One region of the Pseudomonas sp. SMV7 genome, then DNA from elsewhere that is predicted to be linked to it. Evidence: predicted binding sites of a transcription regulator. Region 1 holds the regulator's gene; the other holds the start of a gene.
What was found. Region 1 encodes FliA, which starts transcription of late flagellar genes. Its sites were predicted from a motif close to CTAAAGTTTNNNNNNNNNNNGCCGNTAA; they were not measured.
Positions count from the first base shown of each region.

Region 2: the regulator FliA is predicted to act here: its motif matches at 3,918-3,945, upstream of ACLEJP_RS16635 (methyl-accepting chemotaxis protein).

Region 1 is NZ_JBKGGT010000014.1:16,552-25,775, forward strand. It holds gene ACLEJP_RS17485 (protein-glutamate methylesterase/protein-glutamine glutaminase) at 1-1,102, opposite strand, end outside; gene ACLEJP_RS17490 (chemotaxis protein CheA) at 1,149-3,392, opposite strand; gene ACLEJP_RS17495 (protein phosphatase CheZ) at 3,405-4,193, opposite strand; gene ACLEJP_RS17500 (chemotaxis response regulator CheY) at 4,213-4,587, opposite strand; gene fliA (RNA polymerase sigma factor FliA) at 4,706-5,446, opposite strand; gene fleN (flagellar synthesis regulator FleN) at 5,443-6,285, opposite strand; gene flhF (flagellar biosynthesis protein FlhF) at 6,370-7,680, opposite strand; gene flhA (flagellar biosynthesis protein FlhA) at 7,692-9,224, opposite strand, start outside.
Region 2 is NZ_JBKGGT010000013.1:1,188-10,411, forward strand. It holds gene acnA (aconitate hydratase AcnA) at 185-2,926, shown strand; gene ACLEJP_RS16630 (lysostaphin resistance A-like protein) at 3,000-3,776, shown strand; gene ACLEJP_RS16635 (methyl-accepting chemotaxis protein) at 3,975-5,540, shown strand; gene ACLEJP_RS16640 (pseudouridine synthase) at 5,621-6,505, opposite strand; gene ACLEJP_RS16645 (transcriptional regulator) at 6,557-6,865, opposite strand; gene ACLEJP_RS16650 (D-Ala-D-Ala carboxypeptidase family metallohydrolase) at 6,931-7,362, opposite strand; gene ACLEJP_RS16655 (glutaredoxin family protein) at 7,470-7,709, opposite strand; gene ACLEJP_RS16660 (ammonium transporter) at 7,784-8,992, opposite strand.

The DNA of each region.
Region 1 (9,224 bases):
CCTCCACCAGGTGCTTGCCGATTTCGTCCAGGCTGTACACCGCGTCGGCAAGGTTGGCCTTGACGATGGCCATGGGCATGCCATAGATCACGCAGCTGGCTTCATCCTGGGCCCACACCGTGCTGCCGCCCTGTTTGAGCAGGCGGGCGCCTTCACGGCCATCGGCGCCCATGCCGGTGAGCACCACCGACAGTACCTTGTCGCCATACGACTTGGCCGCCGAGCCGAAGGTGATGTCCACGCACGGCTTGTAGTTCAGGCGCTCGTCGCCGGGCAGGATCTTCACCGCGCCACGGCCATCGATCATCATCTGCTTGCCACCCGGCGCCAGCAGCGCCAGGCCAGGGCGCAGCAGGTCGCCGTCCTCGGCTTCCTTGACGCTGATGCGGCACAGCTTGTCCAGGCGTTCGGCAAAGGCCTTGGTGAACGCCGCAGGCATGTGCTGGATCAGCACGATCGGTGCCGGGAAGTTGGCGGGCAGTTGGGTCAGCACACGTTGCAGGGCAACCGGGCCGCCGGTGGAAGTGCCAATGGCCACCAGCTTGTAAGGCTTGCGCTTGGGCGCTGGTGAATGTGCTGTCGCTGCGGCCGGGGCCGTCGCCCGGGCTGGCACGGCAGTGCGCGCCGGGGCCGGGCTGGCGAAGTTGCTGGCAGGCGTCGGCGTGGCCACTGGCGCCGGGCTGGCGTAGCTGCCAAAGCGGCGGTTGCTGCGAGAAATGGTATGCACCTTCTCGCACAGCAGCTGCTTGACCTTGTCGGGGTTGCGCGAGATGTCCTCGAAGTTTTTCGGCAGGTAGTCCACCGCGCCGGCATCCAACGCATCAAGGGTGACCCGGGCGCCTTCATGGGTCAGCGACGAGAACATCAACACCGGCGTCGGACAGCGCTGCATGATGTGCCGCACCGCCGTGATGCCGTCCATCATGGGCATTTCGTAGTCCATGGTGATGACATCGGGCTTGAGCGCCAGCGCCTGGTCGATTGCTTCCCTGCCGTTGGTCGCGGTACCCACCACCTGGATCGTTGGATCCGCCGAGAGGATTTCCGAGACGCGGCGGCGGAAGAAACCGGAATCATCCACCACCAGGACCTTGACTGCCATAAACACTCCGTTAGGCGGCGCAACCCGCCAGGGTGCGCCACCGAAATCAAATACGCCGTGCGGCGTAACGCTTGAGCATGCTCGGGACGTCGAGAATCAACGCGATGCGACCGTCGCCGGTGATGGTGGCCCCGGACATGCCCGGAGTGCCTTGCAGCATCTTGCCCAGCGGCTTGATGACCACTTCTTCCTGGCCAACCAGTTGATCGACGACAAAGCCGATGCGCTGGGTGCCGACCGAGAGGATCACCACATGGCCTTCGTGCTGCTCTTCGTGCACCTGGCCCTGGACCAGCCAGCGCTTGAGGTAGAACAGCGGCAATGCCTTGTCGCGCACGATCACCACTTCCTGGCCGTCGACCACATTGGTGCGCGACAGGTCGAGATGGAAGATCTCGTTGACGTTGACCAGCGGGAAGGCGAACGCCTGGTTGCCCAGCATCACCATCAGCGTGGGCATGATCGCCAAGGTCAGCGGCACCTTGATGACGATCTTCGAGCCCTGGCCCTTGGCCGAGAAGATGTTGATCGAGCCGTTGAGCTGGGAGATCTTGGTCTTCACCACGTCCATGCCGACACCACGGCCAGACACGTCGGAAATCTCCGTCTTGGTCGAGAAGCCCGGGGCGAAGATCAGGTTGTAGCAATCCGATTCGCTGAGGCGCTCGGCGGCGTCCTTGTCCATCAGGCCCTTTTCCACGGCCTTGGCGCGCAGGATGTTGGGGTCCATGCCCTTGCCGTCGTCAGAGATCGACAACAGGATGTGGTCGCCTTCCTGTTCGGCCGACAGCACCACCCGGCCGGTACGCGGCTTGCCAGCGGCCTCGCGCTCCTCGGGCATTTCCACACCGTGGTCGACCGCGTTGCGCACCAGGTGCACCAGCGGGTCGGCCAGGGCTTCGACCAGGTTCTTGTCGAGGTCGGTGTCTTCGCCGACCAGCTCCAGGTTGATCTCTTTCTTCAACTGCCGGGCCAGGTCACGCACCAGGCGTGGGAAGCGGCCGAAGACTTTCTTGATCGGCTGCATGCGGGTTTTCATCACCGCGGTCTGCAGGTCGGCGGTGACCACGTCGAGGTTCGACACGGCCTTGGACATGGCCTCGTCGCCGCTGTTCAGGCCCAGGCGCACCAGGCGGTTACGCACCAGCACCAGTTCACCGACCATGTTCATGATCTCGTCCAGGCGCGCAGTGTCGACCCGCACGGTGGTTTCCGCTTCGCTGGCAGCGTGTTTGTCGGCAGCCGGAGCCGGCGCGCGTGGCGCTGCGGCAGGCTTGCTGGCAGGTGCCGGCGCAGGCGCGGCAGCTGCAGCAGGTTTGGCTACTGGCTGGCTGTCGGCCTTGGGCGCAACCGGCGCCTGCACCTTGGCTGCGACAGGGGCTTCGGCAGCGGCCACTTCGCCGTTGAACTTGCCCTTGCCGTGCAACTGGTCCAGCAGCGCCTCGAACTCGTGCTCGCTGATTTCGTCGCCACCGGCAGCGGGCTCGGCAGCGGCAGGCGCCGATGCCTTGGCCGCAGGCAAGGCATCGGCCTGGAACGTGCCCTTGCCATGCAACTGGTCGAGCAGCGATTCGAATTCGGCGTCGGTAATTTCGTCGCTGGCCGCTTCCGGCGCGCTGGCAACCGCTGGCGCGGCAAGCTCGGCACTGAACTGGCCTTTGCCGTGCAACTGGTCGAGCAGCGATTCGAACTCGGCATCGGTGATTTCGTCACCTTCAGTGCTGCCAGCGCTGACGGTCTCGCCGTGCAGCTGGTCGTCGGCCGCTGCCTGGGCCTTGACCGCATCGAGCGAGTCGAGCAACTGCTCAAACTCGCTGTCGGTGATGTCCGGCTCCCCGGCGGCAACTTCGACAACCGGCTCCGGCGCGGCAGCGGCAGGCGCTTGGGCTTCTTGCGCAGCGCCCGGCTCGGCCAGACGCGACAAAGCCGCCAGCAGCTCGGGGGTGGCCGGGGTCACTTCGCTGCGCTCGCGCACCTGGCCAAACATGCTGTTGACCGTGTCCAGTGCCTCGAGCACCACGTCCATCAGTTCCGCATCGACCCGGCGCTCACCCTTGCGCAGGATATCGAAGACGTTCTCGGCGATATGGCAGCACTCCACCAGCTCGTTCAGCTGGAGGAAGCCGGCGCCCCCTTTTACAGTGTGGAAACCGCGAAAGATCGCATTGAGCAGGTCGGCATCGTCGGGTCGGCTTTCCAGCTCGACCAGTTGCTCGGACAGTTGCTCAAGAATTTCGCCGGCTTCTACCAGGAAATCCTGGAGGATTTCTTCATCGGCGCCGAAGCTCATCAAAGGTGCTCCTTAAAAACCCAGGCTGGACAGCAGATCATCGACATCGTCCTGACCGGACACGACGTCTTCACGCTTATCGGCATGAATCTGCGGACCTTCACCCCGAGTCGGATGTTTTTCTCGATCTTTTTCTGCGCGCAGCTGATCGTGGTCATGCTGGATGCCGGCAAAGCGGTCGACCTGGCTGGCCATCAGCACCAGTTTCAGCAGGTTGCTTTCCACCTCGGTCACCAGCGCGGTGACGCGCTTGATCACCTGGCCGGTCAGGTCCTGATAGTCCTGGGCCAGCAGAATGTCGTTGAGGTGGCCGGCGACCTTGCGGTTACCTTCGGCGCTGTGCGTCAGGAAACTGTCAACGCGTTTCACCAGGTCACGGAACTCCGGCGCAGCGACCTCGCGACGCATGAAGCGTTGCCAGTCGCTGCTCAGGGCGCTGGCCTCGCTGGCCAGGTCGTTGAGCACAGGGGTGCTTTCCTCGACCAGGTCCATGGTGCGGTTGGCCGCGCCCTCGGTCAGCCTGACCACATAGGACAGGCGCTCGGTGGCGTCGGTTATCTGCGACACCTCCTCGGCCTGCGGCATGGTCGGGTCGATCTGGAAACTGACGATGGCGCTGTGCAGCTCGCGGGTCAGCTTGCCGACTTCCTGGTACAGGCCGCGGTCGCGGGTCTGGTTCAGTTCGTGGATCAGCTGTACCGCCTCGCCGAAACGGCCGTGCTCGAGGCTCGCGACCAATTCCTGGGCATGCTTCTTCAGGGTCGATTCGAACTCGCCCAAAGACGTTTGTGATGAATCCATGGCGCCCCCCTGACGTGACTCAGCCGTTGACGCGTTCGAAGATCTTCTCGATCTTTTCTTTGAGAACCTGGGCGGTGAACGGCTTGACCACATAGCCATTGACGCCGGCCTGGGCCGCTTCAATGATCTGGTCGCGCTTGGCCTCGGCGGTCACCATCAGTACCGGCATGGCTTTCAGCTTGTCGCTGGCACGGACTTTACGCAGCAGGTCGATGCCGGACATGCCGGGCATGTTCCAGTCGGTTACCAGGAAGTCGTAATGGCCGTTTTCCAGCATCGGCAGCGCCGTGGTGCCGTCATCGGCTTCTTCGGTGTTGGTGAAGCCCAGATCACGCAACAGGTTCTTGATGATCCGCCGCATCGTCGAAAAATCGTCAACGATGAGGATTTTCATGTCTTTGTTCAAGTAGACCTCCAAGCAGTCTCAAACGCGCCCGGCTGCGAGCGCGCATTCAATCAAATCGGTGCAACATGGAAAACGCACGTGGAAAACGACTGCAACGACACCGGGTTCAACGCGCCCGCCATTCCCCCAGGCGGCTGCGCAGGCGCGCGGCACACTGGCTGTGCAACTGGCTGACCCGCGACTCGCTGACCCCAAGTACCTCACCGATTTCCTTGAGGTTCAGCTCTTCGTCGTAGTACAGCGCCAGCACCAGGCGCTCACGCTCCGGCAGGTTGGCGATGGCCTCGGTCAGGGCAGCCTGGAAGCGCTCGTCCTCCAGGCCACGCGCAGGCTCGACATGGCCACTGGCGCCATCTTCATGCAGCCCTTCGTGCTCGCCGTCCTGCAACAGGTCGTCAAAGCTGAACAGGCGGCTGCCCAAGGTGTCGTTCAAGATCCCGTAGTAATCATCGAGACTCAACTGGAGTTCGGCAGCAACTTCATGATCTTTAGCGTCACGCCCGGTTCTGGCCTCCACGGCACGCATCGCGTCGCTGACCATGCGCGTGTTGCGGTGCACCGAACGCGGTGCCCAGTCACCCTTGCGCACCTCGTCGAGCATGGCCCCGCGAATACGGATGCCGGCGTAGGTCTCGAAGCTGGCGCCCTTGCTGGCGTCGTACTTGTTGGCCACTTCGAGCAGGCCGATCATGCCAGCCTGGATCAGGTCCTCGACCTGCACATTGGCCGGCAAACGCGCCAACAGGTGGTAGGCGATGCGCTTGACCAGCGGGGCGTAGCGTTCGATCAGCTCGTACTGGGCGTCTTTCGATGCTCGGCTGTACATCTTGAAACCACTCGCATTCATAACACGGGTCCCGCGCTGGTGGGCTGTACCAGGCGCTCGACAAAGAATTCCAGGTGACCGCGCGGGTTGGCCGGCAGCGGCCAGCTGTCAACCTTCTGCGCAATCGCCTTGAATGCCAGAGCGCACTTGGAGCGAGGGAAGGCTTCGTAGACGGCGCGCTGCTTCTGCACGGCCTTGCGCACGCATTCGTCATACGGCACGGCGCCCACGTACTGCAGGGCGACATCGAGGAAGCGGTCGGTGACCTTGGTCAGCTTGGCGAACAGGTTGCGCCCTTCCTGCGGGCTCTGCGCCATGTTTGCCAGCACCCGGAAGCGGTTCATGCCGTAGTCGCGGTTGAGCAGCTTGATCAGGGCGTAGGCATCGGTGATGGAGGTGGGTTCGTCGCAGACCACCAGCAGCACTTCCTGGGCGGCGCGGACGAAGCTGACTACCGAGTCACCGATACCGGCAGCGGTGTCGATGACCAGCACGTCGAGGTTGTCGCCAATTTCGCTGAAGGCCTGAATCAACCCGGCATGCTGGGCCGGCGCCAGGTGCACCATGCTCTGCGTGCCCGAGGCTGCCGGCACGATGCGCACGCCGCCAGGGCCCTGCAGCATCACGTCGCGCAGCTCGCAGCGCCCTTCGATGACATCGGCCAGGGTCCGCTTGGGGGTGAGGCCAAGCAGCACGTCGACGTTGGCCAGGCCCAGGTCGGCGTCAAGCAGCATGACCCTGCGGCCAAGCTCGGCCAGCGCCAGGGACAGGTTCACTGAAACGTTAGTCTTGCCGACGCCACCTTTGCCACCGGTCACGGCGATCACCTGTACGGGATGCATGCTACCCATGTCTGTTATATACCTTGTCTCGCTGGGACCCAGGCCACACGTGGGGCAATTCTGCGTACCCCTTGGCATAGCTACCTTGCACACGCTTCATCATCAACCCGCTCGCCGTGGGTTGTGATAGAGATCAGCGAACATTTCGGCCATCGCCTCTTCGCTGGGCTCGTCCTGCTGCTGCACATTGACCGCGCGACTGACCAACTGGTGCCCGCGCGGCAGGTGCAGGTCGTCAGGAATGCGCGGCCCATCGGTCAGGTAGGCCACTGGCAGTTCATGACTGATGGCAAGGCTCAAGACGTCACCAAGGCTTGCCGTTTCATCGAGTTTGGTCAGGATGCAGCCGGCCAGGCCGCAGCGCTTGTAGCTGTGGTAGGCGGCGGTCAGCACCTGCTTCTGGCTGGTGGTGGCCAGGACCAGGTAGTTCTTCGCGGCGATACCGCGCCCGGCCAGGGTTTCCAGTTGCATGCGCAGGGCCGGGTCGCTGGCCTGCAGGCCGGCGGTATCGATCAGCACCACGCGCTTGCGCAGCAGCGGCTCCAGCGCCGCAGCCAGCGACTGGCCCGGGTCAACGTAGGTCACCGGCACGTTGAGGATGCGGCCCAGCGTCTTGAGCTGCTCCTGCGCACCGATGCGGAAGCTGTCCATGCTCACCAAGGCCAGGTTCTGCGCGCCGTACTTGAGCACGTAACGGGCGGCCAGCTTGGCCAGGGTGGTGGTCTTGCCCATGCCGGCCGGGCCGACCATGGCGATCACCCCGCCCTCTTCGATCGGCTCGATCTCGGGGATTTCGATCATGCGCGCCAGGTGTGCCAGCAGCATGCGCCAGGCCTGGCGTGGCTCATCGATACCAGCGGTCAGCTCCAGCAGTTCGCGGGCGATCGGGCCGGACAGGCCGATGCGCTGCAGGCGGCGCCAGACGGTGGCCTGCTGCGGCTTGCTGCCCTGCAGCTGGTTCCAGGCCAACGAGCCGAGCTGCACTTCCAGCAGCTCGCGCAGGCCGGACAACTCGGAGCGCATGGCATCGACCAGGCGCGCATCGACCGGCGCCGCAGCCGGGGCTGCAGCAGCGGGCTCGGGGGCGTCGACGTGCGGTTCGATCAACGGTTCGGCAGCAGTCAGCGACTGCCCGGCGAACAATTGGCGGTTGTTGTCGCTGCTGTCCGGGCGCGGGTCGAGTTCGGCGCGGGCCGTGGCGATGCGCGTATGGGTCTTGCGCAGCTCTTCTTCCAGCTCGGCATTCGGCACACGCGGGGCCAGGGCGGACAGCTTGTAGTCCAGCGCAGCCGTCAGCTCGACACCCCCGGCGATGCGGCGGTTGCCAATGATGGCGGCGTCAGCGCCCAGCTCATCGCGGACCAGCTTCATGGCCTGACGCATATCGGCGGCGAAAAATCGCTTAACTTGCATTATCCACTACCTCAGCCGTTAGGGCCCACGGTGGCAACGATGGTGACTTGCTTGTTGTCCGGTATTTCCTGATACGCCAACACATGCAAATTCGGTACGGCCAGGCGACCGAAACGCGACAGCATGGCGCGGATCGGGCCGGCGACCAGGAGGATGGCCGGCTGGCCCTGCATTTCCTGGCGCTGGGCCGCTTCGATCAACGAACGCTGCAGCTTCTCGGCCATGCTCGGCTCCAGAAGAACACCGTCTTCCTGACCTTGCCCGGCCCTTTGCAGACTATTGAGCAAGATCTGTTCCAACCTTGGCTCCAGGGTAATCACTGGCAGCTCCGACTCAATGCCGACAATGCTTTGCACGATGGCGCGACACAATCCGACGCGCACTGCCGCCACCAGCGCGGCGGTATCTTGACTCTTGCTGGCGTTGTTTGCGATCGCCTCGGCAATACTGCGAATATCGCGCACCGGCACCTGCTCCGACAACAACGCCTGCAGCACCTTGAGCAGGCCCGACAAGGAAATGACACCCGGCACCAGCTCTTCTGCAAGTTTAGGCGATGCCTTGGCCAGCACCTGCAGCAATTGCTGGACCTCTTCGTGGCCGATCAGTTCGTGGCAGTGCTTCTGCAGGATCTGGTTGAGGTGGGTGGCCACCACGGTACTGGCGTCGACCACGGTGTAGCCCAGCGACTGCGCCTGGGCGCGCTGGCCGACGTCGATCCACACCGCTTCCAGGCCAAACGCCGGGTCGCGCGCGGCAATCCCGTTGAGGGTGCCGAACACCTGCCCCGGGTTGATGGCCAGTTCGCGGTCCGGGTAGATCTCCGCCTCGGCCAGGATCACCCCCATCAGGGTCAGGCGATAGGCGCTGGGCTGCAGGTCGAGGTTGTCACGGATGTGCACGGTCGGCATGAGGAAGCCGAGGTCTTGCGAGAGCTTCTTGCGCACCCCCTTGATCCGCGCCAGCAACTGGCCACCCTGGTTGCGGTCGACCAGCGGGATCAGCCGGTAGCCGACCTCCAGGCCGATCATGTCGATGGGCGTGACGTCGTCCCAGCCCAGCTCCTTGGTCTCCAGCGCGCGCTGCGGCGAAGGCAGCAGGTCCTGCTGGCGCTGCGCCTCTCGTTGCGCCTCGAGCTTGGCCTTCTGCTGCTTCTTCCACACCAGGTAGGCGCCGCCGCCGGCCAGCAGGCCAAGGCTGAGGAAGGCGATATGCGGCATGCCCGGCACCAGGCCCATGACGACCATCAGCGCGCCGGACACTGCCAGGGCCTTGGGCGAATCGAACATCTGCCGGTTGATCAGCTTGCCCATGTCTTCGGAACCCGAGGCGCGGGTGACCATGATCGCGGCGGCGGTGGACAACAGCAGCGAAGGCAACTGCGCCACCAAACCGTCACCGATGGTCAGCAAGGCGTACACCTTGCCGGCATCGCCGAAGCTCATGCCGTGCTGCAGCATGCCGATCAGCATGCCGCCGATCAGGTTGATGAACAGGATCAGCAGGCCGGCGATGGCATCACCGCGGACGAACTTGCTGGCACC
Region 2 (9,224 bases), on a different contig from region 1:
GCAGGGCGGCGATGATAAAGGAAGATTGGAACCCGCGACACGCCCCGCCGGTCCAGAAAAGGGTCAGGTGGCGCAAAGCGGTCTAACCTGACCTTTCAGCCAGGTCCGCAGCGTGCGGGCCGATACAGAGCGGTGCCCGGCAGGCCTGAGCCATTGCCGGCCACCGGCGCAGAAGGAGTTGGCAATGCCCTCGCTCGATAGCCTGAACACCCTCAAGTCCCTCACGGTGGGTGACCAGACCTACCACTACTTCAGCCTCCCCGAAGCTGCCCGACAGCTGGGCGACCTGCAGCGCCTGCCGATGTCGCTGAAGGTACTGCTGGAAAACCTGCTGCGCTGGGAGGACGGCAAGACGGTCACCGGCGACGACCTGCGTGCCCTTGCCCAATGGCTGGGCGAGCGGCGCTCCGACCGCGAGATCCAGTACCGCCCGGCGCGGGTACTGATGCAGGACTTCACCGGCGTGCCGGCCGTGGTCGACCTGGCCGCCATGCGCGCCGCCATGGCCAAGGCCGGTGGCGACCCGCAGCGAATCAACCCGCTGTCCCCGGTGGACCTGGTGATCGACCACTCGGTGATGGTCGACCGCTACGGCACGCCACAGGCCTTCAGCGAGAACGTCGACATCGAGATGCAGCGCAACGGTGAACGCTATGCGTTCCTGCGCTGGGGCCAGAGCGCCTTCGACAACTTCCGCGTGGTACCACCAGGCACCGGGATCTGCCACCAGGTCAACCTGGAATACCTGGGCCGCACCGTCTGGACCCGTGAGGCCGACGGCCGCACCTACGCTTTCCCGGACACCTTGGTCGGCACCGATTCACACACCACCATGATCAATGGCCTGGGCGTGCTCGGCTGGGGCGTGGGCGGCATCGAAGCGGAGGCGGCCATGCTCGGCCAGCCGGTGTCGATGCTGATCCCGGAAGTGATCGGCTTCAAGCTGACCGGCAAGCTGCGCGAAGGCATCACCGCCACCGACCTGGTGCTGACGGTGACGCAGATGCTGCGCAAGAAGGGCGTGGTCGGCAAGTTCGTCGAGTTCTATGGCGATGGCCTGGCCGAGTTGCCCTTGGCCGACCGCGCGACCATCGCCAACATGGCCCCGGAATACGGTGCCACCTGCGGCTTCTTCCCGGTCGACCAGGTAACCCTGGACTACCTGCGCCTGTCCGGCCGCCCCGAGGCGACCGTGCAACTGGTCGAGCACTATTGCAAAGCCCAGGGCTTGTGGCGGCTGCCAGGGCAGGAGCCGCTGTTCAGCGACAGCCTGGCGCTGGACATGCACGAGGTGGAGGCCAGCCTGGCCGGGCCCAAGCGGCCGCAGGACCGAGTGGCCTTGGGCCAGGTGCGCCAGGCCTTCGACCACTTTATCGAACTGCAACCCAAACCCCTGGCCAAGGAAGTCGGCCGCCTGGAAAGCGAGGGTGGCGGCGGCGTGGCGGTGGGCAACGCCGACCAGGCCGGGGAAATCGACTACAGTCACCAAGGCCAGACCCATACCCTGCGCGATGGCGCGGTGGTGATCGCTGCGATCACCTCCTGCACCAACACCTCCAACCCCAGCGTGATGATGGCCGCCGGGCTGGTGGCAAAAAAGGCCCTGGAAAAAGGCCTGCAACGCAAACCCTGGGTCAAGAGTTCGCTGGCGCCGGGTTCCAAGGTCGTCACCGACTATTTCAAGGCCGCCGGGCTCGACACCTACCTCGACCAACTGGGGTTCGACCTGGTCGGCTATGGCTGCACCACCTGCATCGGCAACTCCGGCCCGCTGGATGAGGCGATCGAAAAGGCCATTGGCAGCGCCGACCTCACCGTAGCCTCGGTATTGTCGGGCAACCGCAACTTCGAAGGCCGCGTGCACCCGCTGGTGAAGACCAACTGGCTGGCCTCGCCGCCGCTGGTGGTAGCCTATGCCCTGGCCGGCACCGTGCGCCTGGACCTGACCAGCGACCCGCTGGGCATCGGCAAGGACGGCCAGCCGGTATACCTGCGCGACATCTGGCCCAGCCAACAGGAAATTGCCGCGGCCGTGGCCAAGGTCGATACGGCGATGTTCCACAAGGAATACGCCGAAGTGTTCGCCGGCGATGCGCAGTGGCAGGCAATCGAAGTACCCCAGGCGGCCACCTATGTGTGGCAGGCCGATTCCACCTATATCCAGCACCCGCCTTTCTTCGACGGCATCGGCGGGCCACCGCCGCAGGTCACGGATATCCGCAACGCACGAATACTGGCGTTGCTGGGCGACTCGGTGACCACCGACCACATTTCCCCGGCCGGCAACATCAAGACCGACAGCCCGGCCGGGCGCTACCTGCGGGAACAGGGCGTGGAACCACGCGATTTCAACTCCTACGGCTCGCGGCGTGGCAACCATGAAGTGATGATGCGTGGCACCTTCGCCAACATCCGTATCCGCAACGAAATGCTGCCGGGCGAAGAAGGTGGCAACACCCTGCACGTGCCCAGTGGCGAGAAACTGTCGATCTACGATGCCGCCATGCGCTACCAGCAAGCAGGCACTGCGCTGGTAGTGATTGCCGGGCAGGAATACGGCACCGGTTCCAGTCGCGACTGGGCGGCCAAGGGCACCAACCTGCTGGGCGTCAAGGCGGTGCTGGCAGAAAGCTTCGAACGCATTCACCGTTCCAACCTGGTGGGCATGGGCGTGCTGCCGCTGCAGTTCAAGGCCGGGCACAACCGCAAGCAACTGGGGCTGACCGGCAAGGAACAGATCGATGTCCTGGGCCTGACCGGTGCAGAGCTCCACCCAGGCATGAGCCTGCCCCTGCGCATCACCCGCGAGGATGGGCAGCAGGAGCAGATCGAGGTGCTGTGCCGGATCGATACCCTGAACGAGGTGGAGTACTTCAAGGCAGGGGGAATCCTGCATTATGTGTTGCGTCAGTTGATCGCCAGCTGAACCGGGTATGCTTGGGCCGCTCCGACAGGCGACGGGTAGCGGCCCGTTTCCATTGACCCGAGAAGGACCACCCGTGCCTCGCCTCCACCTGATCGCGCTCCTGTTTCTGGCCCTCGGTTATACCCTGGCCCTGAGCCACGGCAACCTTGGCATCGCCACCCTGCCCAGCTTCCTCGCCCTGCTTGCCAGCGCCCTGCTTGCTCGTTGCCCGCAGCGCTGGCTACAAACCCTGGGCCATACGGTGTTCATCCTGCTGGCGATCGCCCTGGCACTGCACTGGCTGCCCGGCTTCAACGCAGCCAAGGTCATCGACAGCGCCACCTTCAGCCCCGGCGCCCAGCCCTTCACGATGTACCTGAACCTGGACAAACCGCTGATTGGCGCCTGGCTGCTGCTGGCCTGTCCTTGGCTGATGTTGTGGCGCAGCCAGGGCCTGCCGGCCAGTCTGCTATACGCCCTGCCCCTGACCTTGCTCGCCTGCCTGGGGGGCGCCTGGTCCCTGGGCATGGTCGCATGGGCGCCGAAATGGCCCGAACAGGCGTGGCTGTGGCTGCTGAACAACCTGTTGTTGGTCAGCCTGACCGAAGAGCTGCTGTTTCGCGGTTATCTGCAAGGCAGCCTGCAGCGCTTGCTGCGCCATCAGGGGCTGGCGTTGTTCGCCGCCGCCATGCTGTTCGGCCTGGCCCACCTGGGGGCTGGCTGGCAGTGGGTATACCTGGCCACCCTCGCTGGCGTGGGCTACGGCCTGGCGTACCGCTGGGGCGGCGTGGTGGCTGCCGTGCTCTGCCATTTCGGCCTGAACCTGGTGCATTTCTCGCTGTTCAGCTACCCGATGCTGGCTCTTGGCTAGCTATTCGGTCATCATTTGGCTTCTACGTCATTAATCCGCAGTAAAAACGTAATAATGACGCAAACAAGCTTGAACGTGCCCGGCGACTAACCCAGATTGCATAATGGCCCATTGCCATGGATCAAGCCTTGCAAATATTCACTCAATAAAACCAGGGCCTTGCCGATAGCTTTGGAAAGCCCTGCGGACTATCAACCCATGCGTAACAACCAGCCGATTACCCAGAGAGAAAGGACTTTCCCTGCCCAGCAGCGGTTGATCTCCACCACCAATGCCAAAGGGGTGATCACTTACTGCAACGATGCTTTCATCGAGATAAGTGGTTTCACCCGCGAAGAACTGACCGGTGCGCCGCATAACCTGGTGCGCCACCCGGACGTGCCGCCAGCCGTGTTCGCGCACATGTGGCAAACCCTCAAGCAGGGCCAGCCGTGGATGGGTATCGTCAAGAACCGGTGCAAGTCCGGCGACCACTACTGGGTCAACGCCTACGTCACGCCGATCTTCGACAATAACCAGGTAGTTGGCTTCGAATCGGTGCGGGTCAAACCCACTGCCGAACAGATTCGTCGCGCCGAGGCGCTCTACCAGCGCATCAACCAGGGCAAGCCGCCCGTACCACGCCGCGACAAGTGGCTACCGGTGCTGCAGGACTGGCTGCCGTTCATCCTCATCAGCCAGGTGGGTTTCCTGATCGGCAACTGGCTCGGCCATTCCTGGGGCTTCGCCCTGGCCGCCGGGCTTTCCGTACCCCTGGGCCTGCTCGGCCTGGGCTGGCAGCAGCGCGGCCTCAAGCGCCTGCTGCGCCTGGCCGAGCAGACCACCTCCGACCCGCTGATCGCACAAATGTACACCGACAGCCGCGGGGTACAGGCACGCCTGGAAATGGCCATGCTGAGCCAGGACGCACGCATGAAAACCTGCCTGACCCGCCTGCAGGACAGCGCCGAACACCTCAGCGAACAGGCGCGCCAGTCCGACGCCCTGGCGCACAAGAGTTCTTCGGGGCTGGAACGCCAGCGCGTGGAAACCGAGCAAGTTGCTGCCGCAGTCAACCAGATGGCCGCCACCACCCAGGAAGTGGCCAACCACGTGCAGCGCACCGCCGATGCCACCCAGGAAGCCAACCGCCTGACCAGCCAGGGCCGGCAGATCGCCGGGGAAACCCGCGAAGCCATCGAGCGCCTGTCGGCTGCGGTCGGCGAAACTGGCCAGACGGTCACCCAGCTGGCCAAGGACAGTGACGAGATTGGTGGCGTGGTCGATGTGATCAAGGGCATCGCCGATCAGACCAACCTGTTGGCATTGAACGCAGCCATCGAAGCGGCGCGTGCAGGTGAAATGGGCCGTGGCTTTGCCGTGGTGGCCGACGAAGTGCGCCAGCTGGCACAGCGCACCGCCGAGTCCACCGGGCAGATTCACGGGCTTATTGCCAAGCTGCAACAGACTGCCAGCAATGCCGTCCTGACCATGGAAACCGGCCACCGCCAGGCGCAGGAAGGCGTCGACCGCGTGATGCAGGCCGACGAGGCACTGGTCGGGATCAGCGAAGCGGTGGCCAATATCACCGACATGGCGACCCAGATCGCCGCCGCGACAGAAGAGCAGACGGCGGTAGCCGACGAAATCAGCCGCAACATCAGCACCATTGCCGAGCTTGCCGACCAGACTGCCGAACAGGCTCAGCATTCGGCGCTGCTCAGCGAAGAGCTGACCAGCACAGCGGGTACCCAGTACTCACTGGTGGAGCGTTTCAACCGCTAAGGCGGTTTCCAGGGGTACTGCGTCGGCTTGTAGGAACGGCTTCAGCCGCGATCAGCGGCACAGCCGGCGCAGTCACCAGATTACCAATCCAGGCGCAAGCGGCTCTCGAAATAGCGCGCTTCGCCACTCAGTGGGTCCTCGAAACGCAAGCTTTGCGCCAGCAGTTTCAACGGCCGCTGGTAGTCATCCTCTTCATTGAGCAACTGCGGATAGAACGGATCATTGCTGATCCCCGCACCCAATGCCGCCATGTGCACACGCAACTGGTGGGTCTTGCCGGTGACCGGTGACAACCCATAGCGCCACAGGTCGCCATGCTTCTCCAGCACTTCGGCCCAGGTTTCACTGTTGGCCTCCCCTTCCACTTCGTGCATGCGGAAAAACGGCTCGCCATGCACCAGGCGGCTTTTATGCACCAGCGGAAAATCGTGTTGCGGCATGGCTGCGGCAATCGCCTGGTAGCGCTTTTCGATGCGCCGCTCGGGGAATAGCCGCTGATAGGCACTGCGACTTTGCGGATTGGCAGAAAACAGCACCAGCCCGGCTGTATGCCGATCGATACGGTGCAACGGCACCAGGTGCGGGTTGCCGAGGCGGTGGATCAGGCGGCGCAGCAGGGTCTGCTCGACGTATTCTCCGGTCGGCGTCACCGGCAGGAAATGCGGCTTGTCCGCCACCACCAGGTGCTCATCCACGTGCAACACCGCCTCAAGCACCGGAATCGGCCGCTCGTTCGGCACTTCCCGGAAGTAATGCAAACGCATGCCCCGTTTGTACGGCAGCTCGGCCGCGACAACGCGCCCCTCGGCATCCAGCACCCGCCCGCGGGCAAAGCGATCAAGCCATTGAGCCCGGTCGATGGCCTTGAAATGGTCACACAGGCAATCGAGTACCGTCGCCCAGTTTCCGGGTGGCAGGCACACCGTGCTGGCTTGCTGGCGGGCGGGGTCGAAAGGCGTGCTCATGGCGGGGCTCGAAACATTCACGGTCGCGCATTATCGCCCAAGCCCACGCCCTCAACCAGCCTTGGCCATCGCCTCGCTACGGTCCTTCAGCCAACGCAGTACCTGCACCGGCTCCCAGCGGCCGGGGTCATACAGGGCATACAGCAACCCCTGGTAACCCACCACATCCAGCCCGCGGTGATAGCCGGCACGCTGAAACAAGGCTTCAATTTCTGCAAAGCAGGTATTGAAATGGACCTTGCCGAACGGTGTACGGTCGTCGGTGACCAGGCCTTCGAGGCGCAGTTCCAGAACGGCGTCCGCCACCCGTTCGACGGGCATGCGGTTGACGCTGTACTTGAGTTGCTCGACATTGAGCATGGCTTCACCTCGATACTGTATTTATATACAGCATACGAACATCCCCTTGCCTTCGTCAATGCGCTTCATTGCAGCCCCTCCTCGTAGCCGCTACCTCTGCGAATCGTCAGCACCTGTCGTCTTGGCGTGCCCGGCGTCACCGACAGATGTACCCATTGGTCGAACTCGAGGATCAGCTGGTCGAAGGGAATGGCGCTTTCGCTGATGCGGCGCACGACTTCGCGCGGGCTTGCTTCGACCACCGTAAAGTCGGCGGCCAGCCCTTGCAGATGCTGGCTTGACGGCGCCCCGCCAATGCGGCTGTTGACTGCCGGGCTGCGATAGCCACTGCTGATGATGACCGGCGCGCCGAACAGCGCGCGAACCTGCTCCAGGACATTGCACAACAGTTGCAGGTTGGCACGCGCCTCGGCTGGCGGGTCGTTGTCGAGCCCTTCCCTGGCGGCGAGCTGCGAAAAGGTCATTTCAGCAAGGGTGAAATGGGGGGAAATGAGCATGTTGGAGTCCTGATGATCGGTAGAAAAGGCCGGCCTCAGCATGCCGGCAGAAGATCATCACGACGCAGCGCGCCACATGGAGCAGGGATGCGCCTCCCCTGGTGCCGTCATTGCGCGAGAAACGCCACGACCTGCTCGGCATCGAACGGCCAATGCAGCTCGGCGCCGTTGTCGCAGCGCCGCAGCACTGGAATGATCAGGCCGTAACGCTCGAACATGGCCTCGTTTTCGGCAATATCGACCAGTTCCACCAGCAGGCCGTGATCGACGAAGGGCATCAGCACGGCCTCGGCCACTTCGCACAGGTGGCAGCCGAGGGTGCCGAACAGTTGGCATTCAGGCAGCATGGGGCAGGTTCCGGTTTTGGCATGGAGGGAAGCCTATTCTAGGCCGCTCCTGCCCCATGCGCACCTGAGCAGGTTCAATCCTGACTGGTCGCGCCGATACGGTGCAACGACAGGTCGGCCCCCTGGAACTCCTGCTCATGGCTCAAGCGCAGGCCATGCAACGCGCGGATCGCACCGTACACGGCAAAGCCACCGGCCAGCGCCACCAATACGCCCAGCAGGCTGCCCAGCAACTGGCTGACCAGGCTGACACCGCCCATGCCGCCCAGGGCCGCCTGGCCGAACACACCACAGGCAATGCCGCCCCACACACCACACAGGCCATGCAATGGCCACACGCCCAGGACATCGTCGATCTTCCAGCGGTTCTGTGCCGCGGTGAAGGTCCAGACGAACAGCCCGCCCGCGACCAGCCCGGTGACCAGCGCGCCGATCGGGTGCATCAGGTCGGAACCTGCACACACCGCCACCAGCCCGGCCAGCGGCCCGTTATGCAGGAAGCCCGGGTCGTTACGCCCGGCCAGCAAGGCCGACAGGGTGCCACCGACCATGGCCATCAACGAGTTGATCGCCACCAGGCCACTGATCCCCTGCAGGGTCTGCGCACTCATGACGTTGAAACCGAACCAGCCAATGATCAGGATCCACGACCCCAGCGCCAGGAAGGGAATGCTTGACGGCGCAAACGCCACCAACCGGCCATCGCGATAGCGCCCGCGTCGCGCGCCCAGCAGCAGCACCGCCGCCAAGGCCAGCCAGCCGCCCATGGCATGAACCACCACCGAGCCGGCAAAGTCATGGAACGGCGCGCCAAAGCGGGCCTGCAACCAGGCCTGCAGGCCCAGGTTGCCGTTCCACACCAGCCCTTCGAAGAACGGGTAGACAAACGCCACGATCAGCGCCGTGGCACACAACTGCGGCACGAAGCGCGCCCGCTCGGCAATGCCCCCGGAGATGATCGCCGGGATCGCTGCGGCAAAGGTCAGCAGAAAGAAGCACTTGACCAGCGCATACCCCTGGTCGGCCGCCAGCGCGGCGGCCGGCTGCAGGAAACTGACCCCATAGGCGATCCAGTAGCCGACGAAGAAGTACACCAGCGCCGAAATGGCAAAATCGCTGAGAATCTTCGACAAGGCATTGACCTGGTTCTTGTGGCGCACCGTGCCCACTTCCAGAAACGCGAAGCCGGCATGCATGGCCAGCACCAGAATGGCGCCCATGAGAATGAACAGGGTGTTGGAACCGTGGACCAGAGTGTCCATCGCGCTGTGCGTGTTTTCCATGAAGTAGGCAGACCTGCTGAAAAAGGCACCAGAACAGTTCAAGAACCTGCATCCATGCACCTTGTCGGTGCCAGCCCCTTGCCCTGTTTCGGTGAGCCTGGCGGAGCCTGCGCGGTTTTTTCTTGGGTTTGTCGTGGATTGGGTTAAGGTTTATCGGTAGCCGCTGCGCTGACGCCCTGAATCGGCGCAATACCTGCCTGGAGCGCCCCGCAACGTGGCAAAACCTTAGCAA